DNA from 3 places in the Promicromonospora sp. CA-289599 genome. Region 1 is predicted to be linked to each of the others. Evidence: predicted binding sites of a transcription regulator. Region 1 holds the regulator's gene; each other region holds the start of a gene.

The links. The regulator LexA, encoded in region 1, represses DNA repair genes until DNA is damaged. The targets are predictions, from matches to a motif close to TCGAACANNTGTTCGA.
Region 2: the regulator LexA is predicted to act here: its motif matches at 6,100-6,115, upstream of ACQEVI_RS00080 (DUF222 domain-containing protein).
Region 3: the regulator LexA is predicted to act here: its motif matches at 6,035-6,050, upstream of ACQEVI_RS19255 (DUF222 domain-containing protein).

What each region holds. Positions count from the first base shown of each region.
Region 1 is NZ_JBNJNI010000001.1:4,768,196-4,778,610, reverse strand. Features, by position in the region: gene ectA (diaminobutyrate acetyltransferase) at 1-175, shown strand, start outside; gene ectB (diaminobutyrate--2-oxoglutarate transaminase) at 265-1,650, shown strand; gene ACQEVI_RS21285 (ectoine synthase) at 1,647-2,060, shown strand; gene thpD (ectoine hydroxylase) at 2,057-2,953, shown strand; gene ACQEVI_RS21275 (DUF5302 domain-containing protein) at 3,022-3,249, opposite strand; gene nrdR (transcriptional regulator NrdR) at 3,396-3,869, opposite strand; gene ACQEVI_RS21265 (LysM peptidoglycan-binding domain-containing protein) at 3,989-4,435, opposite strand; gene lexA (transcriptional repressor LexA) at 4,625-5,440, shown strand; gene ACQEVI_RS21255 (L-lactate dehydrogenase) at 5,546-6,535, opposite strand; gene ACQEVI_RS21250 (ATP-dependent DNA helicase) at 6,563-8,629, opposite strand; gene ACQEVI_RS21245 (carbohydrate ABC transporter permease) at 8,702-9,589, opposite strand; gene ACQEVI_RS21240 (carbohydrate ABC transporter permease) at 9,591-10,415, opposite strand, start outside.
Region 2 is NZ_JBNJNI010000001.1:16,009-26,423, reverse strand. Features, by position in the region: gene der (ribosome biogenesis GTPase Der) at 1-1,501, shown strand, start outside; gene lgt (prolipoprotein diacylglyceryl transferase) at 1,632-2,720, shown strand; gene ACQEVI_RS00085 (MFS transporter) at 2,827-4,071, shown strand; gene ACQEVI_RS00080 (DUF222 domain-containing protein) at 4,285-6,033, opposite strand; gene ACQEVI_RS00075 (hypothetical protein) at 6,340-7,014, opposite strand; gene ACQEVI_RS00070 (hypothetical protein) at 7,011-7,670, opposite strand; gene ACQEVI_RS00065 (hypothetical protein) at 7,739-8,665, shown strand; gene ACQEVI_RS00060 (glycoside hydrolase family 13 protein) at 8,681-10,342, opposite strand.
Region 3 is NZ_JBNJNI010000001.1:4,322,792-4,333,206, forward strand. Features, by position in the region: gene ACQEVI_RS19230 (LacI family DNA-binding transcriptional regulator) at 1-478, shown strand, start outside; gene ACQEVI_RS19235 (response regulator) at 531-1,184, opposite strand; gene ACQEVI_RS19240 (sensor histidine kinase) at 1,210-2,310, opposite strand; gene ACQEVI_RS19245 (ABC transporter ATP-binding protein) at 2,425-3,192, shown strand; gene ACQEVI_RS19250 (ABC transporter permease) at 3,189-3,956, shown strand; gene ACQEVI_RS19255 (DUF222 domain-containing protein) at 4,154-5,971, opposite strand; gene ACQEVI_RS19260 (helix-turn-helix transcriptional regulator) at 6,151-7,068, opposite strand; gene ACQEVI_RS19265 (zinc-dependent alcohol dehydrogenase family protein) at 7,129-8,151, opposite strand; gene ACQEVI_RS19270 (AI-2E family transporter) at 8,500-9,600, shown strand; gene ACQEVI_RS19275 (DNA alkylation repair protein) at 9,632-10,312, opposite strand.

The DNA of each region.
Region 1 (10,415 bases):
GTGCACGCACGTGGAGACCACCATCACCTCGGACAACACGGCGTCGATCGCCCTGTTCATGTCCTTCGCGTCGGCTCAGGGTGCGCCCGTCGACGTGCGGGCCATCTTTCCCAGTGAGGTGTTCCCGGACGGCCACGACGCGGAGCTCGTCTTCCGCATCGGGCCACTTTCCTGACCTGTCCGGGTCGATCCCCCTCAGCACCACATACCCATCGAACAACCAAAGCCGCGTCCAGTCGACAAGATCGGACCGCGGAAGGAGCCATGCGCCCAGACACCGCCATGCCCACTGACCCATCTACGACGCACACCCGGACGAACGTCTTCGAGGAGCTCGAGTCACAGGTACGCAGCTACTGCCGCAGCTGGCCCGAGACGTTCACGACTGCCGCGGGAAGCACCCTGCAGGCCGAGAACGGGCGTAGCTATCTCGACTTCTTCGCCGGAGCGGGTGCCCTGAACTACGGGCACAACCATCCGGTGCTGCTCGAGGCGCTGGTCGACTACCTGCGCAGCGGCGGGATAGTGCACTCGCTGGACATGCACACCGCGGCGAAACGGGATTTCCTGACGACGTTCCGGGACCGGATCCTGGTGCCTCGTGACCTCGACTACAAGGTGATGTTCCCCGGGCCCACCGGGACCAACTCGGTCGAGAGCGCGCTCAAGCTCGCGCGGAAGGTGACCGGCCGCCAGCACATCCTGTCGTTCACCAACGCCTTCCACGGCATGACGCTCGGCGCACTGTCGGTGACCGGGAACTCGATGAAACGCAACGGCGCGGGCCTGCCGCTCACCAACAGCTCGAAGATCCCGTACGACGACTACTTCTCCGGTGCCACGGAGGACTTCCTGTGGCTCGAACGGGTGCTGAGCGACAGCGGCTCCGGCGTCGACAAGCCCGCGGCGATCATCGTGGAGTCGGTGCAGGGTGAGGGCGGCCTCAGCGCCGCGCGCCCCGAGTGGCTGCGGGCGCTGTCCGAGCTGTGCCGCGCGCACGAGATCCTGCTGATCCTGGACGACGTTCAGGCCGGCTGCGGGCGCACGGGTGAGTTCTTCAGCTTCGAGCAGTCCGGCATCGTCCCCGACATCGTCTGCCTGTCCAAGTCGATCTCCGGCTTCGGCCTGTCCATGGCGCTCACGCTCATCCGGCCGGAGCTGGACCAGTGGGAGCCGGGCGAGCACAACGGCACGTTCCGTGGCCAGAACACATCGTTCGTCACGGGCACCGCCGCGCTGAACGAGTTCTGGTCGGACGACGCCTTCGCCGAGGGTGTCCGGGAGCGCGCAGCCGAGCTGCACGACGGCCTGGCCCAGATCGCGAGCGGCTACGCGGGCGCCGTCGTCAAGGGCCGCGGGTTCCTGTCCGGGATCAAGTTCCAGGACGCCTCCGCGGCCTCGAAGATCGCCGCGGCGTCCTACGAGCGCGGACTTCTCGTCGAGACGTCCGGGCCCGAGGACGAGGTGCTCAAGACCATGCCCGCCCTGACCATCAGCTCCGACGAGCTGCGCTCCGGCGTGGACATCATCGCCGCCGCAGCCGCCGAGGTGCTCGGCGCACCGGTCATGCAGGAGGCCACGCCGGACGCCGGCATACAGGGCGGGAACCACCACCGAGAGACGGACCGCCGAGGAGAGGAAGACAAGTGATCGTCACACGGATCGCCGACCTGGACGGCACCGACCGCGACGTGCGGTCGGAGACCTGGCGTAGCCGCAGGCTCGTCCTCGCCAAGGAAGGCGCGGGCTTCTCGTTCCACGAGACCACCATGTATGCCGGGACCGTGACCGAGATGTGGTACGCCAACCACGTCGAGGCCGTGTACTGCGTGGGCGGTACCGGACAGCTCGAGAACCGGGAGACCGGCGAGGTGCACGAGATCTCGGACGGCACGATGTACCTGCTGGACGGCAACGAGAAGCACACCATGCGCCCCACGACGGACATGCGGCTGATCTGTACGTTCAACCCGCCCGTCACGGGCCGGGAGGTGCACGACGCCGACGGCGTCTACCCGCTCATCACGCACGAGACCGCACAGGAGGAGGCTGCCGTATGACGACGGACACCACCAGCAAGGACCTGTACCCCACCCGTGTCGAAGGCGACGCCTCCGAGATCCCGCGCCAGGACAAGGTGGTGTGGGGCAGCGCGGCCGACGGCCCGCTGGGCCAGGACGAACTGGACGGCTTCGACCGGACCGGCTACCTCGCATTCGAGGACCTGGTCACGCCGGACGAGGTGCAGGAGTTTCGTGCGGAGCTGCAGCGGCTCTCCACCGACCCCGAGGTCCGAGCCGACGAGCGCACGATCATCGAAGGCACCTCGCAGCAGGTGCGGACCATCTTCGAGGTGCACAGGACCAGCGAGATCTTCGCGCGGATCGCACGCGACCCCAGGGTGGTGGGGCGGGCCCGGCAGATCCTCGGCTCCGACGTCTACATCCACCAGAGCCGCGTCAATCTCAAGCCCGGCTTCGGTGGCGGCGACTTCGCCTGGCACTCGGACTTCGAGACGTGGCACGCCGAGGACGGCCTGCCACGGATGCGGACGGTCAGCATCTCGATCTCGCTGACCGACAACTACTCGTTCAACGGCCCGCTGATGATCATGCCCGGCACGCACAAGACCTACGTGTCCTGCACCGGCCGGACGCCGAACGACAACTACAAGTCGTCACTGGTGATGCAGAACGCCGGCACCCCGGATGAGGACATCCTCACCCGCATGGCCAGCTCGCACGGCATCGACGTTCTCGCCGGCAAGGCCGGCAGCGCGATCATGTTCGACTGCAACTGCATGCACGGCTCCAACGGCAACATCTCGCCGTTCCCCCGATCGAACATCTTCCTGGTCTACAACAGTGTCGAGAACACCGCGGTCGAGCCGTTCGCAGCGCAGAAGGCTCGACCGGCCTTCCTCGGGAGCCGGGACTTCACACCGGTCAGCTGAGGCAGCGCCGAAAGACAAGGCCGCTGACCTGGTCGTTCACCAGGTCAGCGGCCTCCATCACCGATGGATCAGCCGGACTTGCGGCGGAACATCTTCTGCACGGGGCCGGTCGTCTCCGAGCCGTGCACCGCGCCGGTGTTCACATCGCCCGCGGAGGTCCGGCTCCGAGCCGCGTTCTTGCGGTCCAGAGCCTCCTTGAACTTCGCCTTCGCGTCCGTGCTCGGCGCTGTCGCGACCTTGGGCTCTTCAACACCCTTGGTCTCGGCCACCTCGGCATTGGGCTTCTCGTCCGTCACACCGATCACCTCCTCTTGTTCCGGGGGTCCCTCGATCGGGTCCGTCGTCGGCCCCAGCCTGCACCACGGCGCAGCCGGGTGCCAACATTTTTGGATTTCACCTGGGCGAGCGCGGCCGACGACGGCGCGCCGGGCCGGGCCGGCTCCTATGCCTGAGCGGCGGCGGCCCGCTCGGCGCGCTCCGCGCGGAGCGAGGTGATCGCGCTCTCGAAGTCCTCGAGCGAGTCGAACGCCTGGTAGACGCTCGCGAACCGGAGGTAGGCGACCTCGTCGAGCTCGCGCAGGGGGCCGAGGATGGCGAGACCCACCTCGTACGCGTCGATCTCCGCGCTGCCGTTGCTCCGCAGGGTCTCCTCGACCCGCTGGGCCAGGATCGCCAGGTCGTCGTCGCTCACCGGACGCCCCTGGCACGCCTTGCGCACACCCGCGGCGACCTTGTCGCGGCTGAACGGCTCGGTGGCGCCGGAGCGCTTGACCACGGACAGGCTCGCGGTCTCCACGGTGGTGAACCGCCGGTTGCAGTTCGGGCACTGCCGCCGCCGCCGGATCGACAGGCCGTCGTCGGCAGTCCGCGAGTCCACCACGCGCGAGTCGGCGTGGCGACAGAACGGGCAGTGCATGCTCACTCCTGCGTGGTCGACCATCGACCGGAGGCCTCCGGTCGCGCCCCGACCGTAAGCGGGCAAACCACCCCCTTGCAACATAGCCGCAACATTCGTCGGTGAATCGACGCCTTCGGTCACTCCTTGGGCAGGAGCAACAGCTCCCCGACGCGCACGCTGCCGGTCGACATCCCGTTCAGCTCCTGCAGCCTGCCGACCGCGTGCCGCACGTCCTCGCCGGGCCTCGCGACCTCCTGGGCGAAGCCCCAGAGCGTCTCGCCCGGCTGCACCGCATGCACCCGGACCTCGGTGGGCTCCCCCGGGGAGCTGGCGACCGCCGTCGCCCCCCACGTGACCATCGGTGCGACCAGCAGCATGGCGAGCAGCACGAGGACCACGCGGCCGCGCCGGGTGAGCCGCAGGCCGGCCAGGCCCAGCCGGTCGGCGAGCGTGCGCCCCTCCGCCGGGGTGTACGCACGAACCGCAGCCGGTCCGGCCGCCGGTGCGTACGCCCGGCCATACGACGGCGCATACGCCTGTTCATACGTCGGGGTGTACTGCCGCAGCGGGATCACGTCCCCCATGGCCCCTCCTCGAAGTGTGCAGAGCTTCTGTCGTTCATACAAGCGTTCGTCGAACGCCCGTACCATTGTGTAGCACGGGACACCGTCCATGTCGAGACACGCTCGAACATTCGTTTGAGCCGAGCGCGTTTGTGACCTAGAGTGGGTAGCGCACAGGAGAACATTTGTCGGAACGGGAGGGGCACGGGCATGACGGGACGGGACGGGACCAGCGACACGAGAGCCGTCGACACGGCAGCCTCCGGCGTCGCCACGCTGGACACGCCAGCCGACAAGGCGGTCGCTGACGTGCACACGATCTCGCCGACAGACCGCCTCACCGAACGGCAGCGCCTCGTGCTGGACACGATCCGGCAGTCGTTCGAGACGCGCGGCTATCCGCCGTCGATGCGCGAGATCGGCGAGGCCGTCGGGCTGGCCAGCCCGTCGAGCGTCAAGCACCAGCTCCAGATGCTCGAGAAGAAGGGCTTCCTGCGCCGCGACCCCAACCGGCCGCGCGCCATGGAGCTCGTGGAGCCGATGGCCGAGCAGGTCGACAAGCCGACGCGCGGCGAGATCCACTGGCCCGAGCCGCGCCGCAGCGGCCAGGTCCACTGGGGTGGCTCCGTGCCCGACGACGCCAGCACTCCCCCGCCGTCGTACGTGCCGCTCGTGGGCCGGATCGCGGCCGGTGGCCCCATCCTTGCCGAGCAGGTCGTCGAGGACGTGTTCCCGCTCCCCCGCCAGCTGGTGGGCGACGGCGAGCTGTTCCTCCTCAAGGTCGCCGGCGACTCGATGGTCGACGCCGCGATCTGCGACGGCGACTGGGTGGTCGTGCGGCAGCAGAACGTCGCGGAGCAGGGCGAGATCGTCGCCGCCATGATCGACGGCGAGGCCACGGTCAAGACGTTCAAGCAGACCGACGGTCACGTGCTGCTGCTGCCGCAGAACCCGGCCTACGAGCCGATTCCCGGCGATGAGGCCCAGATCCTCGGCCGCGTGGTCGCGGTGCTGCGGTCCCTGTAGCCGGTAGGGCGTCCAAGGACGACGAGAACGGGGTTGTGTTCCGATGCCGATCCGGCAGGAACACAACCCCGTTCTCGTCGTCCTTGGGGCCGTACGGCCGCTGCGTCAGAAGCCGAAGCGCTTCTGGACCGCGCGCACGCTCTCCGCCGAGGCGCGAAGGCCCGCCAGCTCGTCGTCGGACATCGGCACCCGCACGTTGGCCGTGACACCCCGCCGGTCCACGAGCGACGGCACGGACAGACACACGTCGCTGATGCCGTGGTAGTCGTCCAGCAGCGAGGACACCGGCATGATCCGGCCCTCGTCGTTGAGCACCGCCTCGATGATGCGGGTAGCAGCCAGGCCGACGGCGTAGTTGGTCGCCCCCTTGCCGGAGATGATCCGGTACGCGGAGTCGACCACCTCGCGGTGCACCTCCGTACGCACCGCGACGTCGAGCGGCTGCTTGCCGCCCAGGGGCTCCCAGTCGAGCAGCGGCACGCCGCCGATCGAGGCCGAGCTCCACAGCGCTATCTCCGAGTCGCCGTGCTCTCCGGCGATGTACGCGTGCACGTTCCCCACCGCCACGCCGCAGCGCTCGGCGAGCACCACGCGGAGCCGGGAGGAGTCCAGGACCGTGCCGCTGCCGAACATCCGCTCGCGCGGCAGGCCGGAGATCTTGAGCGCCGCGTAGGTCACGACGTCCACCGGGTTGGTCACCATGACGTACGTGGCGTCCGGCGCGACGTCGACCAGACCGGGCAGGATGTCGCGCATCAGGCCGATCGTTCCCTCGGCGAGGTCGATCCGGGTCTGCCCTGGCTTCTGCTTCGCCCCCGCGGTCACGACCACGACGTCAGCTCCCGCGCAGACGCCGACGTCGTCCGAGCCGATCACCTGCGCCTGGGGCGTGAACATGAGGCCGTGCTGGAGGTCGAGCACCTCGGCCTCGACCTTCGCCCGGTTCACGTCGTGCAGGGCGATGGTCCGCGCCGAGCCCCGCGCGAGCGCGGCGAACGCCAGCGTGGAGCCCACCGCGCCCGCGCCCACCACAGCGATCTTGGTGGTGCGGGTGCCGGAGGACCGGTCGGCCGGGATGTCCGAAAGGGCTGCCATGCTCCCCAGACTAGGTGTCGAGCCGGACTAGGTGTCGAGCCTCGCCAGCGCGGCGCGCACCAGTGCTGGGTCGGTGGTCGGCCAGAACCCCGGCATCGAACGAGTGAGGAACGATGCGTAGCGGGCCGTCGCGAGGCGCGGGTCGAGGACCGCCACCACTCCCCTGTCGTCCATGCTCCGCACGAGGCGCCCGGCCCCCTGTGCGAGCAGCAGTGCCGCGTGCTGCGCGGACACCGCCATGAACCCGTTGCCGCCTGCCTGCTCCACTGCCTTGGCGCGTGCCGCCTTGACCGGGTCGTCGGGGCGCGGGAACGGGATGCGGTCGATCAGCACGAGCTGGCACGACGGACCCGGCACGTCCACGCCCTGCCACAGGGACAGCGTGCCGAACAGGCATGCCTCCGGATCCTCGGCGAACTCGCGCACGAGCGTGGGCAGCTGGTCGTCACCCTGCGCCAGGATCGGGAGGTCGAGCCGCTCGCGCATGGCCTCGGCCGCGGCGTTCGCGGCGCGACGCGAGGAGAAGAGCCCGAGCGTGCGGCCGCCGGCGGCGGTGATCAGCTCCGCGATCTCGTCGAGCTGCGCCTCCGTCGTCGGCTCGCGGCCGGGCGCCGGGAGGTGCCGCGCGATGTACAGGATGCCCTGGCGCGGGTAGTCGAACGGGCTGCCGGCGTCGAGACCCTGCCACGGCGGGGCATCCTCGCCCTTGAGGCCGAGCGTGCCGGCCACCGCGTCGAACGTGCCGCCCAGCGCCAGCGTGGCCGACGTGAAGACGCCCGTCGCCTCGCCCAGCAGGTGCATCCGGATCAGACCAGCCACGTGCAGCGGCGCCGCGTGCAGCCGGGTCACGTTGTCGGCGAACCCGCCCCAGTTGTTGTCAGGGCGTGAGCACCACAGCACGTCGGCGGTCGTGTCCTGGAACGACATGCGTTCCGCCGTCTCGAAGAGCTGCAGCATGGCGCCCTGCGCCATCTTCAGGCCGGGTTCGGGCTGGCCCGGAGCCTGTCCCTTGCTACCGCTCGCCTCCGGCTTGAGCGTGCTCAGCACCTCGCGGGCGGCGTCGCGCACCGCGGCCACCGCCAGGCGCAGCTCGTCGGGCAGACCGTTCGGGAACCGTTCGGCGGGGGCCGTCACCAGCAGCGTCCCCAGCGCCTGGGCCGCGGCGTCCAGCGCATCGGTGTTGGTGCCCGCGTGCCGCCGTGCCAGGCGTGCCGCGCTCTCCACCGAGGCCATGGACAGGTCCACGGTCGCCGAGGACGTGACCCGGTCCGTGAGCTCGTGCGCCTCGTCCACCACCACGACGTCGTGCTCCGGCAGGATGCCGGGGCTACCGGTGGCCGCGATGCCGAGCATCGCGTGGTTGGTCACCACCACGTCGGCCTCCCGGGAGGTGGCCCGAGCCTTGTCGGGGAAGCACTCGGCGAGCATCGGGCACTTGCCGCCCAGGCACTCCATGGCGGTCACCGAGACCTGGCGCCACGCCCGGTCCGGCACGCCCGGCACGAGGTCGTCGCGGTCGCCCGACTCCGTCTCGTTCGCCCACTCGTGCAGACGGCGGACGTGGTCGGCGAGCGTGGCGCCGTCGTCCCTGCGCCGGCCGCGAGCGCCGCCGGAAGCCGCGGGCTCCTCGGTGCGCGGGTGGTCCTCGCCGCCGGGCAGGTCGAACAGGGTGGGCTCGTCGGCGGGGTACCCGCCCCCGGCCTTGTGCACGCAGAGGTAGTTGTGCCAGCCCTTGAGCAGTGCGATCTTCGGTTCGCGCGGGAGCTGCGGTGTCACGGCCTTGGCCACGAGCGGCAGGTCGCGCGTGATGACCTGGCGCTGGAGGGCGAGCGTCGCCGTCGAGATGATGACCTTGCTCTCGGCGGCGACCGCGTGCCGGACGGCGGGCACCAGGTAGCCGAGCGACTTTCCGGTGCCGGTACCCGCCTGGACGAGCAGGTGCTCGCCCTTCTCGATGGCCTCGCCGACGGCCACGGCCATGCGGTGCTGGCCGTCCCGGCGCCCGCCGCCCAGCTCACCGACGGCGAGGTCGAGAAGCTCCTCGACCTCGGGGATGTCGGTACTTGCGGGGGGCGCGTCGGAAAGGCTGGTCACGCACTCGATCCTAGGCCGGACCACCGACATGCACCCCATCTCGTCCACAGGTGCCGGCGGCCGGCCGAAGGGTTATCCCTTGACCGCGCCGCCCAGTCCGGCGCCGCTGAGGAAGAGGCGCTGGAAGGCGAGGAAGAGGGCGATCGGCAGCACCGTGGAGATCGCGAGCGCCGCGAGGAACACGTCGAGCTCGAGGTACGGGGCGATGGCGGGCAGCCGGACGGAGAGCGGCTGGTGGGCCGGGTCCGGGAGGACCAGCAGGGGCCAGAGGTAGTCCTTCCAGGCGGCGATGACGGCGAACACCGAGACGACGCCGAGGATGGGCTTCGACATCGGTAGCACGATGCTCCACAGCAGCCGGAAGGGTCCGGCGCCGTCGACCCGGGCGGCCTCGAAGATCTCGCGCGGGAGGCCGTCGAAGAAGCGTTTGACGAGCAGCACGTTGAACGCGCTGGCGCCCATGGGCAGCCAGACCGCCCAGAACGTGTTGAGCAGGCTGATGTGGACGATCGGCACGTCGAGGATGGTCAGGTACAGCGGGACGAGGAGCACGACGGACGGCACGAAGAGCGTCGCGAGCACGAGAGAGAAGATGACGTTGCCGTACCTGGGCCGTAGCACCGACAGCACGTAGCCGCCGGTGGTGGCGACGAGGATCTGGAAGAACCAGGCCCCCAGCGCCACGATCAGCGTGTTGACGAAGTAGTGGTCGATCTCGGCCCGGTTCCACGCCGTGGTGAGGTTGGCCCAGTCGATCCCGGTGGGGAACATCCCGAGCGGCTGGCGCAGGGTCTCTTGGGTGGGGGTGACGGCGGCCTTCGCGAGCCAGAGGATCGGCCCGAGCCCGAAGACGACCAGGGTGACCAGCAGTCCGCCCTGCAGGACGCCGAGAGAGGTGCGTACGCTCGGCCGGCGCCGGTCGTGCGTCGAGACGATGCCGCGTTCGATGGTGGCTGCCATGTCAGCTGCTCCAGGGTCGGGTCACGCGGAAGTACACCGCGGAGAGGACTGCCAGGACGCCCGCGAGCATGAGGCTCAGGGCGGTCGCGGCTCCGTAGTTGCCGCCGAGGCTGCTCCCGAACGCGTAGTCGTAGATCAGCATCAGGATGGTGAGGGTCGCGTTGTTGGGGCCGCCCCCGGTGAAGAGGAACGGTTCGAGGAACACCTGTGAGGTGCCGATGATCTGCAGGATCAGCGTGATGAAGAGGACGCCGCGCAGCTGCGGCAGCGTCACGTGCCAGATCTTGCGCCAGACGCCCGCGCCGTCGACCTCCGCGGCCTCGTAGAGCTCGGTCCGCACCCCGACGAGCGCGGCGAGGTAGATGATCACCGTCCCGCCCGCCGCGGCCCAGGTCGCCTCGAGGACCAGGGAGGGCATGGCGCTGCCGGCGTCCTGGAGCCAGGGGTAGGGGCCGAGCCCCACCCAGCCGGCGATGGTGTTGAAGACGCCGGTGTCGGAGGCGTCGTAGAAGAACTTCCACAGCAGCACCGCCACGACGGGCGGCACGACGACGGGCAGGTAGGCCAGCGCGGAGAAGAGGCCCCGCATCCGCCGTACCTCGCTCATCAGTACCGCGGCGGCCAGCGGCAGCGGGTACCCGAAGACGAGCGCGAGCAGCGCGAACCACAGCGTGTTCCGGACGGCCTTGCCCAGCAGGGGGTCCTGCAGCACGAACACGAAGTTGTCGAGCCCCACGTACACGGGAGCCGTGACGAGGTTCGTCTCCTGGACGCTCATGACGAGCGCGCGGCCGATGGGAAACCAAGAGAAGACGCCGAACACGAG
Region 2 (10,415 bases), 4.8 Mb from region 1:
CACTGCGCTGGACGCCGGGGGCCCGGCCGCACCCGATCTCGATCTCGCCGACGCCCTCGCCGAGACCGAGGACGACGTCGCGCGCGAGCGTGCGCTGCGCGTCGGCCTCGAGGAGTTCGAGCTCGACGAGTCGGACCAGGCGCTGCTCGAGTCCGAGTGGAGCGACGAGCAGGCCGAGGCGGAGCAGGCGCTGCCCGTGCTGGCCGTCGTCGGGCGTCCGAACGTCGGTAAGTCGACGCTGGTCAACCGCATCCTCGGCCGCCGTGAGGCGGTGGTGGCCGACAAGCCGGGCGTGACGCGCGACCGCGTGTCCTACCCGGCAGAGTGGGCCGGTCGCCCCTTCATGCTCGTCGACACGGGCGGCTGGGAGGTCGACGTCGCCGGCATCGAGTCCAAGGTCGCCGAGCAGGCCGAGGTGGCGATCTCCCTCGCCGACGCCGTGGTGTTCGTCGTCGACGCCACGGTGGGCGCCACCGCCACCGACGAGCGCGTGGTGGAGATGCTGCGCCGCTCCGGGAAGCCCGTGGTGCTGTGCGCCAACAAGGTCGACGGCGCCTCGGGCGAGGCGGACGCGACGTACCTGTGGGCGCTGGGCCTGGGGGAGCCGCACCCGGTCTCCGCCCTGCACGGCCGGGGTACGGGCGACCTGCTCGACGCCGCCGTCAAGGCCCTGCCGACGACGTCGGAGCACGGCACCGTGCGCCCCGCCGGCCCGCGCCGCGTCGCGCTCGTCGGGCGGCCGAACGTCGGCAAGTCGTCGCTGCTGAACAAGATCGCCGGCGCGGAGCGGGTGGTGGTCGACGAGGTCGCCGGCACCACGCGCGACCCGGTCGACGAGCTCATCGAGCTGCGCGGCATCCCGTACTGGTTCGTGGACACCGCCGGCATCCGCCGCCGCGTGCACCAGACCAAGGGCGCCGACTTCTACGCCTCGCTGCGCACGCAGGCCGCCATCGAGAAGGCGGAGATCGGCGTCGTCCTGGTGGACGCGTCCGAGCCCCTGACCGAGCAGGACATCCGCGTGATCCAGCAGGTCGTGGACGCGGGCCGCGCGCTCGTCATCGCGTACAACAAGTGGGACCTCATGGACGAGGACCGGCGCCCCTTCCTCGAGCGTGAGATCGAGAAGGAGCTGGTGCAGATCACCTGGGCGCCGCGCGTGAACCTGTCGGCCCGCACCGGCTGGCACAGCGAGCGGCTGGTCCCGGCGATCGAGCGTTCGCTCGCGTCCTGGGACCGGCGCGTCCCGACGGGCAAGCTGAACGCGTTCCTCGGCGAGCTCGTGGCCGCGCACCCGCACCCGCTGCGTGGCGGCAAGCAGTCGCGCATCCTGTTCGCGACGCAGGCCTCGACCCGTCCGCCGCGGTTCGTCATCTTCGCGACGGGGTTCATCGAGGCGGGCTACCGCCGCTTCATCGAGCGCCGCCTGCGCGAGACGTTCGGTTTCGAGGGCACGCCGATCGAGATCTCGGTGCGCGTCCGGGAGAAGCGCAAGCGCTGAGTCCCCGGCGACTCCGCCACGACCCCGCTCCGCCGCAACCCAGTGATCCGGCCCGGAAGTCACGCGACTTCCGGGCCGAATCGCTGGGTTGCGGCGGATTTTTCTGTGCGCGCCGAGTTCGATGCCCACGATGTCGGTCAGGCGCGGTACCTTCGGTGTCGTGCTTCCGGCCAGTATCCCCAGCCCCGACCCGGTGTGGTCCCAGATCCACCTGGGTCCGCTCACCATCCACACCTACGCCCTGTGTCTGCTGGCCGGCATCGCCGCCGCCGCGTACATCACGGACCGGCGTCTCCGCGCACGCGGTGCCGCCCCCGGTCTCGCCCTCGACATCGCGATGTGGGCAGTGCCCATCGGCATCGTCGGCGCCCGGATCTACCACGTGCTCACCCACCTCGGGGACTTCACCGGCCCCGGTGTCGACCCGTGGGCCTGGATCCGGATCTGGGAGGGTGGCAACGCCCTGTTCGGGTCGCTCCTCGGCGGCGCCGTCGGCGTCTGGATCGGCTGCCGCCTGACGGGCCTGCGGTTCTGGTCGTTCGCCGACGCCCTGGCACCCGGCCTGCTCGCCGCCCAGGCGATCGGGCGGCTGGGCAACTACGTGAACCAGGAGCTGTTCGGCCTGCCGACCACGCTGCCCTGGGGCCTGGAGATCCGGTCGGACGCTCCGATGTTCCCGGTCGGGACTCCGGAGGGCACGCTGTTCCACCCGTTGTTCCTGTACGAGATGATCTGGAACCTCATCGGGATCTCGCTGCTGCTCGTCATCGAGCGGCGGGTGGTCCGCCGGAACGAGGCGCTGCTGGCCGACGGCGGCACGCCTGGCGCCGGCCTGCGCTGGGGCCGCATGTTCGGCCTCTACCTGATCTGGTACGGCCTCGGCCGCAGCTGGCTCGAGGCGATCCGCATCGACCCGACGAGCGACGCCCCGCTGGGCGTCCCGGCGAACATCTGGACGTCGGGGGTGGCGATCCTCGTGGGCATCGCGATCATCGTGGTGCAGGGCCGGCGTCACCCGGAGCCCGAGCCCTCGGTGTACCAGCCGGGGCGGGAGCCCGAGGAGGACGACGCCGAGACCGCGTCCGAGACCGCGTCCGACAGCGCGTCCGACACCGAGCCCGCAGGCTCGACCGACGACGACGGCTCGGCGAGCACCGCCTCCGAGGAGGCAGCCACCGCCGAGCCTGCCGAGGCGAACGGCTCCTCCGACAGCAAGTAGCCCGTAGCTTCTCCTGCCGTGACCCCGTGGGGCTGTGACGTGCCTGTGCGCACGCTCACAGCCCCACGGGTTGTTCCACCCGGTGCGCATTACGGAGGATGAGGTCATGCCACCTTCGCGCCCCGGGGAGACCTCTGCCTCGTTCCCGCTCTCCGTGGGACGGCGCACCTGGTGGCCGGTCGCCGCCGTGCTCCTGGCCGTGGCCTGGGGCGGCAACGAGTTCACCCCGCTGCTCGTGATGTACCGCGAGCAGGGCGTCATGGGGCCCGTCACCGTCGACGCGCTCCTCGCCGTCTACGTGTTCGGTCTCGTTCCCGCGCTGCTGCTGGGCGGGCCGCTGTCCGACAGGTTCGGCCGCCGCCCGCTGCTGCTGCCCGCGGCGCCGCTCTCGGCGCTCGGGTCGCTCGTCCTCGCGCTGGACCCGGCGAGCCCCGTGGTGCTCTCCATCGGCCGTCTGCTCTGCGGCGTCGCGCTCGGGCTGGCCATGGCCGTGGGATCCACCTGGCTCACGGAGCTCAGTGCCGCCACCGGCGAGCGTGCCGCCGGGCCTCGTCGCGGATCGCTCTCCCTGACCGCGGGATTCCTCTCCGGGGCGGGCATCGCCGCCATGCTCGCGCAGTTCGCCCCCTGGCCCACTCTCCTGTCGTACGTGCTGCACGCGGCCGGATCCCTGGTCGCCGGCCTGGTGCTGCTCCGCGTCCCGGAGACCCGCCGGCGCCTCCCGCGTGACGAGCGGGCCCCGCTGCTCGACGACCTGCGCATCACCGCCGTCCGGGACCCCAGGTTCCTGCGGGTGGTCGTGCCCCTCGCGCCCTGGGTGTTCGGCTGTGCCGGCTGCGCGTTCGCGGTGCTGCCGAGCTTGCTCACCGACCAGGTCGGCGGTTTCCCCATCGCCTTCGCGGGCGTCATGGCCATCCTGGCGCTCGGCTGCGGTATCGGTATCCAGGTCGTGGCCCGCCGGATCGATACGCCGTCGTCGGCCCGTGCCTCCATCGTGGCTCTGACCATCATCGGTGCGGGGATGGCGCTCGCCGGCTGGGCGTCCACCGCGCTGTCGCTGCCGATCGGCGTGGTGGCGGCAGTGGTCCTCGGTACCGGCTACGGCCTCGCACTGGTGGCCGGGCTGAGCGAGGTCGCGCGGATCGCCGGGCCGGGCCAGCTCGCCGGACTGACCGCCGTCTTCTACTCGTTGACCTACATCGGGTTCTTCGTCCCGATGGCGCTCGCCTGGCTCCGCGACACCTGGTCGTACGGCGAGATGTTCGGCTTCGGTGCGGTCGCCGTCGCGCTGTGCCTGACGATCGTGGCGGTCTCCTCACGGACGGCGCTCCCGGACGGGATCCGGCGGTAAGGCCTGAAGCCGATCAAGCTGAGTCGTTGAATCCGGTGGCAGGAGTTCAGGTCTGAGTGGCGCGCGAGGTGCCACGTGGTCCTGCGACTGCCAGGTCCGAGCGCGAAGCGGCCCTCGGCGGGCGCGGATGCCTCGTAGCGATCCGTCGGTGCCTGACTCGGCAGTCCAGCTCTGAGCGTGCGCTGTGATGGTCCCGCCACCACGCCCCGTAAGTCAGGCGGCTTCGGCGTCTGGTGGATCCGGGCTCGGGTTCGTGCTGGGTGGTGGGGCTTCGATGGGTTCGGGTAGTCGGATGCGGTGTCCGTAGGCGTCGGTGAAGGCCCACCCGGTCTCCAGCAGGGCACCGGTGGTCGCGTCGTTGTCGGTGGTGGTGGTCTTGCCGGTCCAGTGCATGGTGATGTTCTTGGTGTCGACGAGTTGGTGGTGGTACCAGCACAGCAGGGCGCTGTTGGTGATGGAGGTGTTTCCGCCGTCGGCCCAGTGGGTGATGGCGTGGTGGACCTCGCAGCGTGAGGGTGGTTGGTCACACCCTGGCCAGACGCAGTGTTGGTCTCTGGCGATGACGGCGCGTCGCATCTGTCCTGTCACGGTGCGTTGCGCGCGTCCGACGTCCAGGACGGCGCCGTCGGGTCCGAACACGATCCGGGTGACCGCGCTGTGGCACGCCAGGCGGCGCACGAGGGCGCGTGGGGCACGGCCGCCGGTCTCGGTGAATACCGGACCACCGGAGGACAAGAACCCGGACACTGTTGCTCCCGCGGTACTCCAGCCACCCTGGTCTCCACCCGGACTACTGGTGGGGCTGCCGGTCGGGCTACCGCTACCGGTGCTGGTGCTCGGGACGTTCGGACCCGCGCCCGGGCGGTTGCCGCGCCCGGGTCGGGTCTGTCCGCAGGACAGGCATAGGCCGTCGCGGGTGCGGGTGACCTGGGTGACGAACTCGTTCCAGGACACGGTCACGTTCAGGTGCGGGGCGATCGCGGCCCCTGGGGAGGCCTGGTTCGTGTCCAGCACGACCCGGGCGATGTCGGCGAGGCCTTGTGCGCGGCGCTGCGTCGTGGTGCGACCGTCGTCCGCGGACGGGGCGCCCAGGACCGCGTTGATCGCGGTGCTGACCAGGAGGCCGTGCTCGTCGGTGAGGAACCCGGCCACGTGGTACCCGCCGAACGTCTTGGCCAGGTCGAAGAACTCACCGCGGGCCGCCTTGTCGTCATCGAGGTCGTCGGTGTCCGGGTCGGTCACGGTCGCGAACCGGCGCGCGACCGTGCGGAACTGGTCCGCGTTCAACACACCCGCCTCACGTAGGACGATGCCCTCACCCGTGACCAGGGTCCCGTCCGTGACCGCGCCTTCCAGGACCTGGGTGACCAGCTCCCGGGTCCGTGCCCCGTCCGGGTCGTCTGCGGGGTCGGGGAGGTCGACGGCAACGGTCTGCACGAACTGTTCCGGGGTGGTGGTGTGCCCGGTACGGGTATCGATCAACCACGCCAACGCATCCGTACGCGTCTCGCTCGTGGGCGCGACCTCCGTCATCACCCTCGCGTGGTCCACACCGAGGGTTCCGGCGACCAGGCGCTCCCGGGTGGCGGGCAGCGCCGTCGCGAGACGCCGCGCGATCGTCATGTCCTTGCCTGCCGTGTGTGCGGAGATGCCTTCACGGAGCCTCAGCCAGGACGTGAACGTACGCGTCATGCCACCGGAGCGCCAGGAACCCTCGGCTTCGATCCTCGGTAGCAGCGTGTACCGGACCCCGTCCAGGCGGCCGGTCAGCCGACGGATCCGGGTGTGCGCTTCGACCAGGCGGCCGATGCTCGGCGCATCCCACCCGGTCAGGGTCTCCGGGCTGGTCTGGGTGGTGAGGTGGTCGATCTCGTTCTCGATCCGGGCGAGGGTTTCCTCGATCGAGGCCGCAGCAGGAGGCGGGTCACCAGCGGGACCGCTGTTCGTCGTGTGCTCCACCATGCCCACCCCCGCCCATCTTGATCGCTGCTGGTCTCTAGTTCTCGCTCCCTCAGTGCATCTATTATGTCGAACACGCGTGCGATCCGCTTGCTGGATTTCAAATCTGTGGATAACTCTTCAGAGCGTCATGCAGATGTCGCGTGGCCTGTTCGAGAAGTGCCAGCGGCCGGGCCGCGTCCGCACCGAGCGCTCCGCGAGGATCGGCCTTGAGGGGGTCCAAGCCCGCCCCTGATGGCGCTCGCCTGGCTGCGCGACACCTGGTCGTACGGCGAGATGTTGGCTTCGGCTAGGTTCTCGTACCGGCGGTCAGTCCGGGAGGACCATCCGCGATACGTCGCCGTGGTGGCAGCTCAGGTGTCCCTCGGGGGCGTACGTGATGACATCCCTGCCCTCCCTGCCGGTCCGCAGCAGGTACTCGCCGTACTCGAACGTGGTCTGCCCTGCGTTGCTGAGCTCCGCGCACTCGACGGTGGTCGTCGGCGCCGTGATCTCGTCGTAGAGGAACGGCCCGCCCACGTAGAACCGCCACGAGGTGCTGCCGCGCAACGACACGGATTCCTCGATGACTACCTGCCTCCCGGCGGGGCGGTCGAGTTCGTGCAGTGTCTTGTACGTGACCTCCGCGCTCAGCAGCGAGAGGAGGCCCGTGATGAGGACGCCGACGGCGGCAGCCAGGATCACCGCGCAGAGAAAGAGCGCCGCCATGGTCGCGGTGAACGCCTCGTACCCGATGACGAACAGCCGGAACCCGACCAACCCCAGCACGATGACGGACAAGCCGGTGAAGAGCCACAACAGAAAGGCGAGGGTCTGGCCGCTCATGATGCCCGCGACCAGGAGGAGCTGGCCCTTGCTGCCGGCGTGCCAGACGACGGCGCCGACAAGCGCCGCGGCGACGCCGGTCAGCATCGACGCCATCGCCATGCGTTTCGCGCGTTGCAGGGCCGGGGGTATGCCGCTCCGCTCCTGTTGCGCGCTCATGCGGCTGGGCCGCCGCCGAGGGTGTCCAGCGCCTTCCGGTCGAGGCCGGTGGGCAGGGGTTCACCCCGATGTAGGGGCGAGCCGACCACGGGGGCGGCGATCAGCACCCTGCGCACGGCCTCGGCGCCGGCTCGGGCTCGGGCTCTGTGTTCCCAGTGCGGGTACCGTACGTCGCCGTCGTCGAGGCTGCCCTGCTTGACGGCCAGCGCGAAAAGACCAACCCTCCGTATGGTCGGGTTCAGCAGGCCGCGAACCTTGAACTGCCCGACAGTCGCAGCGATCACCCCGTTGGTCTCGTGATACACGTGATGAGCGGCATCCGAGTCACCCCAGGCGGCGAACCAGTCGTCGATGAAGTCCGACTCGCCTGACCACAGCCCGTCCGCGATTCTCTCGGTGTCCCAGTCGCCGAGAGGGCCGATCACGATCCGCGGCAGGTCGGCGTCGGTCATTCCGTCGCGATACCAGTCCTGCTCGGAGCCCAGCATGTCGGACCCCGAGTCGTTGCCGAACGGCGCGAACTCGTCACCCTTGTCGTAGAACTGAGGCGGCGCCACCTCGGCGAATGCCGGATGGCTCGTCTCCGGTGCGGGGCCTTCGTCACCCTCTGGGTCGTCCAGCCACTGCTCCAGTCCGGACCGCCATGTCGTCGTCACCGGCGGATCGTCCCACAGCGGGCCTGTCGAGATTCCGGCTTTTCACCCTTGGGCGCTATCGTTCCCGCGTGAGGGAGAACCCGCGGCCGACACGGCACCTCGAGCAGCTCGAGACAGCGCAGCTCGGCAAGCTCGCCCCAGGTTCGGTGAGCGGGCCGGCCTGGGACCTGGTCGCGCTGCCCGGCCTGCCGGACGACGGTGCGCCGGAAGCGTCGGACGTCGACGCCGTCGCGCACGGCTTCCCACCAGCCTCACCAGCCTCACCAGTCCTGCCAGCCGCACCAGCCGCACCAGCCCCACCAGCCGCACCAGCTGAGTCGGTCACACCGCCTCCAGCGCCCGGCACCGGCGTGCGCAGGTTGACCATGGTCGCGGTCGGGTGCGGGGTGCTCGCGGCCTTCGCCCTGGGGATCGGTGGCCTGACCATGCTGTGGGCGGACCGCCCCGACACCGAGACCACGGGCCCGGTCGAGCGCACGGCCCTCGACCTGCCGCTCGTCCCCGCCGACGACATCCACGACGCTGACACCGGCGAGCGTGCGGAGACATGCCCGCGCGATGCGGACGACACGGAGGCGGGCGAACCCCGCGACGACGGCGATGACGGCGCGGGCGGCGCGGACGCGGGCTTGCTGGGGGACGGGACGGCGTCGTCGGGCGCCGGGCCCGATCAGGGCGCCACCGGCGAAGGCACACCGGGCGCAGGCACAGGCACCGGTGGTTCCGGCAGCTCCGGCGGATCAGGATCCGACCCGGGCTCCGGCTCCGGCTCCGGCTCCGGCTCCGGCGGAGGCGGCGGGGGCGGGGGCACGACGCCGACCGACGGCCCACCACCCCCGACGTCGGACCCGACCACCGACCCGACGGAGGAGCCGACTCCGGAGCCCACGCCCACTACGTCCGACGAGCCGACCCCCGAGCCGACGCCGAGCCCCACCGCGTCGCCCACGCCGACGCCGACCGGCGCCCCGGTGTCCCCGAACACCGACGGCTGACCGGCCGGCCGCGCGTCACACCGCGGCGCGCACCCACGCCGTCGTCGAGCCGGGCAGCAGGCCGCCAGGCAGCGGCTCGCTCGTGAGCAGCACCTCTCCGTCCGGCAGCGGTACGGCGTCCGGACCGAAGTTGGTCACGACGTGCCAGCCGTTCGGGCGCGTGAAGTGGACGACGTCGGCGCGTCCGGGCACCCACTCGAGCGTCTCGTCGGTCTGCAGCTCGTGGCGCAGCGCCAGCGCCGCCCGGTAGAGCTCCAGCGTCGAGCCGGGCGCGCCGTCCTCGGCCTCTACCGACAGCGCCCCGAAGGTCGCGGGCTGCGGCAGGTGCGCGCCACCCTCGCCGAAGCCGAAGGACTTGCCCTCCCGGGTCCACGGCAGCGGCACGCGGCAGCCGTCGCGTCCGACGTCGACGCCGGGGTTGCGGAAGAACGCCGGGTCCTGACGCTCCGCCGCGGGGATGTCGGCGACCTCCGGCAGGCCGAGCTCCTCGCCCTGGTAGAGGTAGGCGCTGCCCGGCAGGCCCAGCATGAGCAGTGTCGCGGCACGTGCCCGGCGCAGGCCCAGGGCGACGTCGGCGGCGGGTTCCGTACCGCCCGAGAGCAGCCAGGCACTGCCCTGCTTCGCCGGGTCGCCGTCGCGCGGCGGCAGCGCGTAGCGGGTGGCGTGGCGCACGACGTCGTGGTTCGAGAAGACCCAGGTCGTCGAGGACCCGGACGCCGCGGACAGCGCGAGGTTGTCGGCGATGATCGTCCGGAACTGCTCGGCGTCGAAGTCGGCCTCCAGCAGGTCGAAGTTGAACGCCTGGCCGAGCCCCTCGGCGCTCGCGTACCGGGGACGCCGCGGGGTCGAGACCCAGGCCTCCGCCACGGCGATGCGTGGCGGCGTGTACTCGTCGAACACCTTGCGCCAGTCGGCGTAGATCTCGTGGACCTCGTCGCGGTCCCAGAGCGGGTGCGCGCCGGGCTCCGTGATGGCGTCCATCTCCGCCTGCGTGGGCAGGGTGTCGCCGAGCTCCTTGGTCAGGGCGTGCGCGACGTCGATGCGGAACCCGTCGACGCCCCGGTCCGACCAGAACCGCAGGGTCTTGCGGAAGTCCGCGCGGACCTCTTCGTTGTCCCAGTTGAAGTCCGGCTGCTCCTTGGCGAAGAGGTGCAGGTACCACTGGCCGTCGGGTACGCGCGTCCACGCGAGCCCGCCGAACATGCTCTCCCAGTCGGCCGGGGGCTCGGAACCGTCCGCGCCGAGGCCGTCCCGGAAGACGTAGCGTGCGCGCTCCGGGCTGCCGGGACCCGCGGCGAGCGCCTCCTGGAACCAGACGTGCTGGTCCGAGGAGTGGTTCGGCACGATGTCGACGATCACGCGGATGCCCGCGGCGTGCAGTGCGGTGACCATCTCGTCGAACTCGTCGAGCGTGCCGATCCTGGGGTCGACGTCGCGGTAGTCGGCGACGTCGTACCCGCCGTCGGCCAGCGCGGAGGGGTAGAACGGACTGAGCCAGATCGCGTCGATACCGAGCCCCCGGAGGTACGGCACACGGGAGATGATGCCGCGCAGGTCACCGATGCCGTCGCCGTTCGCGTCGGCGAAGCTGCGCGGGTAGATCTGGTAGACGGCCGCCTGCCGCCACCAGGTGGGGTCGACCGCGAGGGGCTGGTGGGTGTCGGTGTTGCTGGTCACTGGTGCTGGATCCTTTGCGGTGGGGGACTGGTTGCCGGTCACTCGTGCGCAGGAATGCCGTGCCCACCAGCGT
Region 3 (10,415 bases), 450 kb from region 1:
CGACGCCGGGCGCCGACGCCTGCTCTTCGCAGCGGGACCCGAGGGCGTGCGGCAGGTCGAGCGCCGTCTCGACGGCTGCCGGCTCGCGGTAGGGCAGACGCCCGGCGTCTACCTGGAGACGGTCCGTGCGCCCGACCTCGACCTCGCCGACGGGACCGCCGTCGGACTGCGGATCGCGGACCTGCCGCCCGATCGCCGGCCCGACGCCGTGGTGGCAGGCAACGACCTGCACGCGATCGGCATCATCGCGGGCCTGACGTCCGCGGGCGTCCGGGTCCCCGACGACATCGCGGTGGTCGGGTACGACGACATCCCGTTCGCCGCCGTCGCCGCCGTGCCGCTGACCACCGTGCGCCAGCCCATCGCGGAGATCGGGACCGCCGCGGCCCGGCTCCTGCTGGACGAGATCGCCCAGCCCGGCCGCGCGTCGCGCGAGGTGGTGCTCGCGCCGGAGCTGGTGGTGCGCGCGAGCGCCTAGCAGTCTCGACCTGGCGGTCTCGACCTGGCGGTCTCGACCTGGCCGGACCGGTCTAGCCGAGGATCCCCAGGTGGAGGGCCCGCAGCACGGCGTTGGTCCGGTCCCGCGCGGAGAGCTTGAGCAGGATCGTCGAGACGTGGTTCTTGACGGTGCCCTCGACGAGCGACAACGCGCCGGAGATCTCGCGGTTGGTGTAACCCTCGGCCATGAGTCTGAGCACCTGGGTCTCACGTTCGGTGAGCGGCTGGGGCTGCTGGGCGGGCAGCGCGTCGCTGCCGGACGCCGGGGGCACCGCGCGGATGGCGCGCAGCATCCGGCTGGTGATCGACGGCGCGACGAGCGTCCCGCCGTCCGCCAGCGTGCGCACCGCCCGGGTCAGCTGCTCGACCGTGACGTCCTTGAGGAGGTACCCGCGCGCGCCGGCACGCAGGGCGTCGAGGACGAGGGTGTCGTCGTCGAAGGTCGTGAGGACGAGCACGGGGACGTCGACGCCGCGCTCGCCGAGCTGGCGCAGGGTCCACAGGCCGTCGAAGCGTGGCATCCGCAGGTCGAGCAGGATGACGTCCGGTGTGGTGGCGGCCACGACGTCGAGCGCTGCCTGCCCGTCGTCGGCCTCACCGACGACGTCGACCGACGCGATCTCCAGCAGCGCGCGGATGCCGTGCCGCACCAGCGTCTGGTCGTCGACGATGACCACCCGGGTCATGCGGGCACGCTCGCGGGAACCGTCGTCATGCCGGAACCCTCGCCGTGACGCGGAAGCCGTCTGCGCCGTCGAACTCCACGTCGCCGCCCAGCGCCTCGAACCGTTCGGTGAGGCCGCGCAACCCGTTGCCGGGCACGAGCTCGCGGTACCCCCTGCCGTCGTCGACGGCGGTCAGGACGACGCCGGACGGCCGGGCAGCCACCTCTATCCACAGCTCGCGCGCGTCGGCGTGCCGGATGGTGTTCGTGACGATCTCCTGCACCGCCCGGACCAGGGCTGCGACCTGGTCCTCGTCGACGTGGACGTCGGTCCCGACGTCCACGGTCACCTCGAGGTCCGGCAGGTCGCGCACCACCTGGCGGAGCGCCGCGGTCAGGTCCGACGGCGCGGTCCGCAGCTCGCTCACCGTCAGACGGACGTCGGAGAGGAGGTCGCGCGCTACCCGGTTCGCCCGGTCGACGTGCTCGCGTGCCTGCTCGCCCTCCCGGTGCCGCGCCGCCTCCAGCTCCAACGTGAGCACGGTGAGCTGGTGCCCGATGAGGTCGTGCAGGTCGCGCGAGATCCGCAGCCGCTCGGCGGTGCGAGCCGACTCGGTCAGGAGTGCCGACGCGGCACGGAGCTCGATGTGCGCCTCGCTCAGCTCGCGCCGCAGCCGCTGCTCGCGGATGAGGGTGACGGAGCTCAGCACCGTCGCGATCTGGATGAGCAGGTAGAAACCGACGGTGACCAGGGCGTCGACGGCGTCCCGGCCGTGAAGGGCCATGGCGACCGCGAGGACCGTGGTGTTCAGCCCGACGACGAGAAAGCTCACCCGCAGCGGCACCAGGTACACGCTCACCGCGGCGGTGACGACGAGCAGGACGGGCAGCAGCCCCATGTGCGGCGCCGTCAGCACCACCGCCCACGAGGCGACGACCGCCGCCGTGAAGAGCCCGTACCCGGCCGGGTCGGGCCGTTCGCGGAACAGGGCGAGAAGCAGGGCGACGATCACGACGGCGAAGAGGACCGTCCACCAGCCGCGCGGGATCGCGGGATCCACGACGCCGAGCAGCGCCGGACCGGCCACCGCGACGGACACGGCGAGCATGACCAGCCCCGACCACTCGTCCGTGTCCAGCCGCCGCATGAGATCCACCCTACGGGCGGACCGCGACCGTCCGCCCGTGCCGAAAGTCATGGTTCACATCCCTGACCATCGGCACGCGCGCCGGCCCGTGCGGCCCGCCTAGCGTCCGGTGGCATGAGCAGCAGCGACGCGAGCAGCAGAGCCTTCGGCAGAGGTGAACCGGCGATCCACGCCGAGCACCTGCACAAACGCTACGGCCACACGGTCGCGGTCGACGACGTGAGCCTCCGGGTCGAGCCCGGCGAGGTGGTCGGCGTCCTCGGCACCAACGGTGCGGGCAAGACCACCACCGTCGAGATGATCGCGGGCGTCCGCAAGCCCGACCGTGGGCGCGTCAGCCTGCTCGGCATGGACCCGCAGCGCGACCGCGCCAGGGTGCGCCAGGTGCTGGGCGTCCAGCTGCAGGAGGCCACCCTGCACGGAGCCCTCACCGTGTCCGAGCTGATCGGGCTCTACCGCACCTTCTACCCCGACCCCCGCCCGGCCGGGGAGCTCCTGGAGCTGGTCGGCCTGGACGAACAGCGCGCCGTGCGCTTCGAGAAGCTGTCCGGCGGCCAGCAGCAGCGGCTCTCGATCGCCCTCGCCCTCGCCGGGCGTCCCCGCGTGGTGATCCTCGACGAGCTCACCACCGGTCTCGACCCCCGCGCCCGGCGCCGGATGTGGACGACGATCGAGCACCTGCGCACCGAAGGCGTCACGATCCTGCTGGTCAGCCACACGATGGAGGAGGTGGAACGCCTCTGCGACCAGGTGGCGCTCATCGACGACGGCCGCGTCATCGCCGTCGACACCCCCGCGGGCCTGGTCGCGCGAGCCGGGGCCGAGACCCTCGACGACGCGTTCGTCGCACTCACCGGAAAAGAACTGGAGGTCGCGGAATGAGCACCGTCGTACAGACCCGGGGGCCGGGCGTGCAGGCCTGGCTGACCCTCATCGTGTGCGAGGCCAAGATGGTCGTGCGAGACACGGCAGGCCTCGTCGTCCCCCTGCTGCTGCCCCTCCTGATCCTGGTGACGGGCGCACAGTCGGCGGGCGACCAGGTCGTCGCCGACGGGCTCACCGCCCTGGAGGCCTATGTCCTGCCGCTGGTGCTCACCATGGTCCTGGCCACCATCGGCATCATCAACATGCCGAGCTTCCTGGCCTACTACCGGCGCACCGGCATCCTGCGCAGGCTGTCCGCCACACCTGCCTCGCCGGTCATGGTCCTCGTCGCGCAGGTCGTCGTGAGCGTCGCGCAGGCGGTCGTCGGACTGACGCTGGCGCTCGCGGTGGCGTTCCTCGGCTTCGGGGCCCAGCGCCCGGTGGACCTCGGGGCTGCCGTCGGGGTCTACCTCCTGGCGATGGCGGCGATGTACGCGGGCGGCATGATCGTGGCCGCCGTCGCGCCGACACCCAACTCCGCGGTGGCGATCGGGCTCGTCACCTTCTTCGGCCTCGGCGCCCTGGGCGGCATGTTCGGTGGCCGCTCCTCGCTGCCGGAGCCGCTGGCGGCGGTAGGGGAGTGGCTACCTTTCGGGGCCGCCGTGGAGGCCCTGGCCGCGGCGTGGATCGGCAGCCCGGTCGAGCCCGCGCACCTGATCAGCCTCGGTCTGACCACCCTGGTGGGCGTCGTCACCGCCGCACTGTTCTTCCGTTGGGACTGACGCGTCCAGGCAGCTGGGTCCGGGCCGTGATGACTGTGGCCCCACGCGGCCACTCGTCGAACCCGCACGCCGGGACCGCGATGGTCTGCGGTTCGGCGAGCGGATCGATGCTGCTTGGGTGGCCGGGTAGCCCGTGGCCCGGCTGTCCGACGTCCAGCTCGGCATCGAGTGCCTGCCGTGCTGGTCAGGCCGGTGAGCTAGCCGGCCAGGCGGAACTGCCGGGTGAGGTGCTCTGGCGGGCTCGGTGGGCTTGGCAGCGGGATCGGGCTGGTCGGGTCACGCCAGGTTCGGTCGGCCGGTCGGTCGGCTTCGATGGGTGGCGTCGGCTCGGTGGTCGGGTTGGTGTCGCGTGGTGGTGGGGCTTCGATGGGTTCGGGTAGTCGGATGCGGTGTCCGTAGGCGTCGGTGAAGGCCCACCCGGTCTCCAGCAGGGCACCGGTGGTCGCGTCGTTGTCGGTGGTGGTGGTCTTGCCGGTCCAGTGCATGGTGATGTTCTTGGTGTCGACGAGCTGGTGGTGGTACCAGCACAGCAGGGCACTGTTCGTCACCGACGTGCCCCCACCATCAGCCCAGTGGGTGATCGCGTGGTGGACCTCGCAGCGTGAGGGTGGTTGGTCACATCCGGGCCAGACGCAGTGCTGGTCCCTCGCGATGACAGCGCGTCGCATCTGTCCGGTCACGGTGCGTTGGGCGCGTCCGACGTCCAGGACGGCGCCGTCGGCTCCGAACACGATCCGGGTCACCGCACTGTGACACGCCAGGCGACGCACCAGGGCGCGTGGGGCACGCTCGCTGGTCTCGGTGAACACGGGACCACCAGACGTCAGCAATCCGGCCACTGTCGTCGGACTGGCTGTGTCGGTGCCTGCGGTACCCGCTGTGCCTGCGGCACCCGTTGCACTCGTTGCGTCTGGTCGGGTCGTGGAGCCGGGTCGGGTCTGTCCGCAGGACAGGCACAGGCCGTCGCGGGTGCGGGTGACCTGGGTGACGAACTCGTTCCACGACACGGTCACGTTCAGGTGCGGTGCGATCGCGGCCCCTGGGGAGGCCTGGTTCGTGTCCAGCACCACCCGCGCGACGTCCGCGAGGCCTTGTGCGCGGCGCTGCGTCGTGGTCCGGGCGTCGTCCGCGGACGGGGCGCCCAGGACCGCGTTGATCGCGGTGCTGACCAGGAGGCCGTGCTCGTCGGTGAGGAACCCGGCCACGTGGTACCCGCCGAACGTCTTGGCCAGGTCGAAGAACTCACCCTGCGCGGCCTTGTCGTCATCGAGGTCGTCGGTGTCCGGGTCGGTCACGGTCGCGAACCGGCGCGCGACCGTGCGGAACTGGTCCGCGTTCAACACACCCGCTTCACGTAGGACGATGCCCTCACCCGTGACCAGGGTTCCCTCCGTGACCGCGCCTTCCAGGACCTGGGTGACCAGCTCCCGGGTACGGGTCCCGTCCGGGTCCTCGGCCGGGTCGGGGAAGTCGACCGGGACGCTCTGCACGAACTGTTCCGGGGTGGTGGTGTGCCCGGTACGGGTATCGATCAACCACGCCAACGCATCCGTACGCGTCTCACTGGTGGGTGCGACCTCCGTCATCACGCGGGCGTGGTCGACACCCAGGGTGCCGGCGACCAGGCGCTCCCGGGTGGCGGGCAGCGCCGTCGCGAGACGCCGCGCGATCGTCATGTCCTTGCCCGCCGTGCGCGCGGAGATGCCTTCACGGAGCCTCAGCCAGGTCGTGAACGTACGCGTCATGCCACCGGAGCGCCAGGAACCCTCGTCCTCGATCCTCGGTAGCAGCGTGTAGCGGACACCGTCCAGGCGGCCGGTCAGCCGACGGATCCGGGTGTGGGCCTCGACCAGGCGGCCGATGCTCGGCGCGTCCCACCCGGTCAGCGTCTCCGGGGTAGTCAGGGTGGTGAGGTGGTCGATCTCGTTCTCGATCCGGGCCAGGGTTTCCTCGATCGAGGCCGCAGCAGGAGGCGGGTCACTGGCCGGACCACTGTTCGTCGTGTGCTCCACCATGCCCACCCCCGCCCATCTGAATCGCTGGTCTCTAGTTCTCACTCCCTCAGTGCATCTATTATCTCGAACACTCGTGCGGTCCGCACGGCAGATCTCAAATCTGTGGATAACTCATCGGTTCACGATCGGTATGCCCCGGAGGCCGGTCCGGGACGCCCCGCCAGTGCGACCTCGGCTGGTCAGTCGGAGCTCGCGGGCTGGCTCACGCCGTCGTGCGACCTGCTCACCAGGCCGCCGCCGGGAGCGTGCTCCGCCTCCTGGGTGGCCGCCCAGCTGGCCAGCAGCGCGAACTTCTCCGCGGAGTCGGTGTTCGGGGGAGGGCTGTAGGTGACGATCTGCAGTCCCGCCTCTCCGGGCATCGCGAAGACGTCGAACGCGACGGTGACGCGGCCGACCACCGGGTGCTGGAACGACTTGACCCCGGTGCGGTGCTCGTGGACGTCGTGCCCCGACCAGTCCTCGCGGAACTGCGGGCTCCGGGTCGAGAGCTCGCCGATGAGCGCGGTGAGCTCCTTGTTGAGCGGGTCGCGTCCGGCCTCGAGCCGCATGATCGCCGCGGCGGTGCGCCGGGCCAGTGCCCAGTCGACGTAGTAGTCCCGGGCGCGGCGGTCGAGGAAGATGAATCGGGCGATGTTCGGCGTGCCGTCGGTGTCGAAGTGCGGGGCGTACAGGGCGCGACCCATGACGTTCGAGGCCACGAGGTCCTGGTTCGAGTTGTGCACGATCGCGGGCACGGCCATGTTGTCCAGCACGCGCTGCACGGAGGTGCGTACCGACTGTGCGACGGGCTTGCGGTCGCGCGCGGCCGCGGAGGCGGGGGCCGTGCGGGCGAGGTCGAACAGGTACTCGCGTTCGGCGTCGTTCAGCTGGAGGGCGCGGGCGATCGCGCCCAGCACGCTCTCGGAAGCGCCGCGGATGTTCCCGCGCTCCAGCCGCGTGTAGTAGTCGAGGCTGACGCCGGCAAGCATGGCGACCTCCTCCCGGCGCAGTCCCGGTACCCGCCGCTCCCCGCCGAAGTCGGGGATGCCCGCCTGCTGCGGGGTGACGTTCGCGCGGCGGGAGACCAGGAACTCCCGCACCTCGTCCTTGGTGCTCATGGTCTCCACGGTATGGGCGACCTCGCCGGCGTGGGAGGCCCTGGCAGGGCACCCCGGCCGTCAGAGGGTGAGCAGCACCTTGGTGGCCCGACGCTCGTCCATCGCCCTGTAGCCCTCGGCCGCCTCCTCGAGCGGGAGGGTGAGGTCGAAGACCTTGCCCGGGTCGATCGTGCGGTCCCAGATCAGCTGGATCAGCTCGGGCAGGAACCGGCGCACGGGCGCAGGGCCGCCGTGCAGGTGCACGCCGGTGAAGAACAGGTTCAGGCCGTCGAGCTGGACGCCGTGCGTGACGCCGACGTACCCGACGTAGCCGCCCGGCCGGGCGGAGTTGATGGCCTGCCACATCGACTCCTCGGTACCCACTGCCTCGACGACGCCGTGGGCGCCGTACCCGCCGGTGAGCTCCTTGACCTTCGCGGCGCCGGCGTCGCCGCGTTCCTCGACGATGTCCGTGGCGCCGAACTCGCGGGCGAGCGCCTGCCGCTCGGGGTGGCGGCTGAACGCGATGATGCGCTCCGCGCCGAGCTGCTTGGCGGCCAGGACCGCCGAGAGACCGACCGCGCCGTCGCCGACGACCGCGATGGTCCTGCCGGGCCCCGCCTCGGCGGCCACGGCGGCGAACCAACCGGTGCCCAGCACGTCGGAGGCGGCGAGCAGCGACGGGACGAGGTCGGCGTCGGGCGTTCCGGGCGTGGCGACCAGGGTGCCGTCGGCCAGCGGGATGCGGGCGAGCTGGGCCTGGGTGCCCTCCGAACCCATCATCACGTTGTGGATGCAGCGGGACTGGTAGCCCGCCTGGCAGATCTCGCACGTGTTGTCCGAGGCGACGAACGAGCCGACGACGTAGTCGCCGACCTTGATGTCCCGCACCTCGTCGCCGACCTGCTCGACGATCCCGATGTACTCGTGGCCCATCGGGGTCGGGCCGTTCAGGGCCTCCACCCCGCGGTACGGCCACAGGTCCGAGCCGCAGATGCACGCGGCGGTGACCCGGATCACGGCGTCGGTCGGCTCGATGATCCTGGCGTCCTCGCGCTCCTCGACCCGGACATCGCCTGGCGCATACATGACAACTCCACGCATGGGTACCTCTCCTTGCTCGTTTCCCGTGCCGAGCGGTGTGGCACGGGGTCAGTGCTCCTGTCGGAGTCCATCAGACGCCACCACGTCCCCGAGGTGGGAGGCCCGGGGAGAACCCCTCAGCCGGTCGATCCAGCCGGTCGACGTCGGTCCGCGAGCCGACGGCGACAAGCGGCCCGCTTTCCGCAAGGCTGTGACCCGCAGCGTGTTCCTCGCGGAGCACCTGAGAACCAACCTGAGAACCGACCTGAGAACACACGGAGCGCAATGGCCCGCTTGCCGCAACGTCCTGGCGCCCTGTCGCGATCGTCCAGTGCGCGGAGAGCGGGGGCACGGCACGACGCGGCGCGCGTGCGGTCACCGCGGGTCCCACGTGCTCGTAGCGCGGGTGGGCGGACGTCGACGGTCGGTCTGCCCGCGAACCCGTTCGGGTACGCGGTGCTCGCGACCCTGGGCGTCGGTGCCGGCCTCGTGGTGCTGGGCGCCATCGAGGCGGTGGCGACGGTCCTGGTGTACGTCGGGCTGGCGCTGTTCCTGGCGCTGGCGCTGGATCCGGGGATCCGGTACCTCGTCTCGCGGGGCGTGCTGCGGTGGGTGGCCGCGACGGTGATGATCGTCGGATCCGCCGCCGTCCTCGCGCTCTTCGTCGTGGCGGTGCTGCCGCTGGCCGTCCCGCAGGTCGGGATCTTCGTCACCCAGCTGGTCGACGCGCTGCGGGAGCTGCCCGACCAGGCCTGGTACGTCTGGACCAACGACAACCTGGTCGCACTCAACCTGAGCGGTCTGCTGGCGTCGCTGACCGAGCTGCTCACCGATCCCCGCCAGCTCACGGCGATCGCGGGTGGTGTCCTGCAGGTCGGCACCGGGCTGATCAACGGTGTGACGGCGGTCGTCATCGTCGCGGCCCTGACGATCTACTTCGCCGTATCCCTGCCGACCATGGTCGGCGCCGTCCTGCGGCTCGTGCCCCGGTCCCGGCGGGACATCACCGGCTCCCTGCTGAACGAGGTGCTGGAGTCCGTGGGCCGGTATGTCGCGGGCCAGCTGTTCCTGGCGACCATCAACGCCACGTTCACCCTGCTGCTGACGGTGTTCGCGGGCAGCCCCGCGCCGATCCTCCTGGCCGTCATGGCGTTCATCGCGGCGCTGATCCCCGTCGTCGGAACGGTCATCGGCTCGATCCTGGTGGTGCTCGCGACGCTGACCGTGAGCCCGGTCGCTGCGCTCGTCGTCGCGATCCTCCTGCTCGTGTACATGCAGGTGGAGGCGTACGTGCTGGCCCCACGGGTGATGAGCCGCGCCGTGGCGGTGCCCGGTGTGCTGGTGATCGTCGCGGCCCTGGCCGGTGCGGCGCTCGGCGGGATCCTCGGCGCCCTCGTGGCGGTGCCGGTCGCGGCGGCGGGCCTGCTCGTCATCAACCGAGTGGTGATCCCCTACCAGGAGGCGCGGTAACGGGCCTCTACCAGGCGCTACGGCCCGCCGGTCAGGCTCCGGCCAGCTCCTGGCGTCCGACCATCTCGGCGATCCACACCGGAGCGTACGGCGGCGTGCAGCCAGGCGAGGCCGGATAGTCGGCGAGGACCTGGAGGTGCTCGCCGATGCCGATCGCCCGTGCGCGTCGTCCGGGGTCGTTGATCCCGATCATCGCGAGGCAGGTGTTCATCGCCCACTGCGTGTTCTCGGGTGCGTCCTTCATGTCCCGCTCGATCGTGTCGAGCAGCGCGTCGAGGTCGACGTCGGCCGGCGCCTTGACCACCTTGTCGCTCTGCAGGGTCCAGCCGGCCCGGCCGACCAGGTCGGCGCCGTCCGCGGCCCAGCGCTCGCGGAGCTCCTCGCCGAACCTGCCGGGCTTCACGACGTTGACGACGAACCAGTCGAGCAGCTTGGGGGAGCGGATGTCGTGGACCATCGCGTCGACCTCGGCCGGGGTGAAGGTCCGGGGACGGCAGACCAGCGTGGCGAGGAGGCGGGCGGCCGTGTCGCCGGTCGCCCACAGCCCGACGGCCAGCTCGTGCTGCTTCTTCAGGCGCTTCGCGACGGCGCGCAGCTGCGAGAGGTTGACGCCGTGGTCGTCCCCGTTGCGCTCGTTGACCGCTCGGAACCTAGGGTTCTCGAGCGCGGCGAGCTCGCGCAGGATCTCGTCGAGCGGTGTGGGGTCGGGCATGGGGCCACGATAGAGCGTGCCGTTCGTGTGGTGTGACAGGGGCAGGCGCCCCGCGGGGCAAAACTCCACCCTTGCCAAAACCCGGCGATTGGTATGCAATATA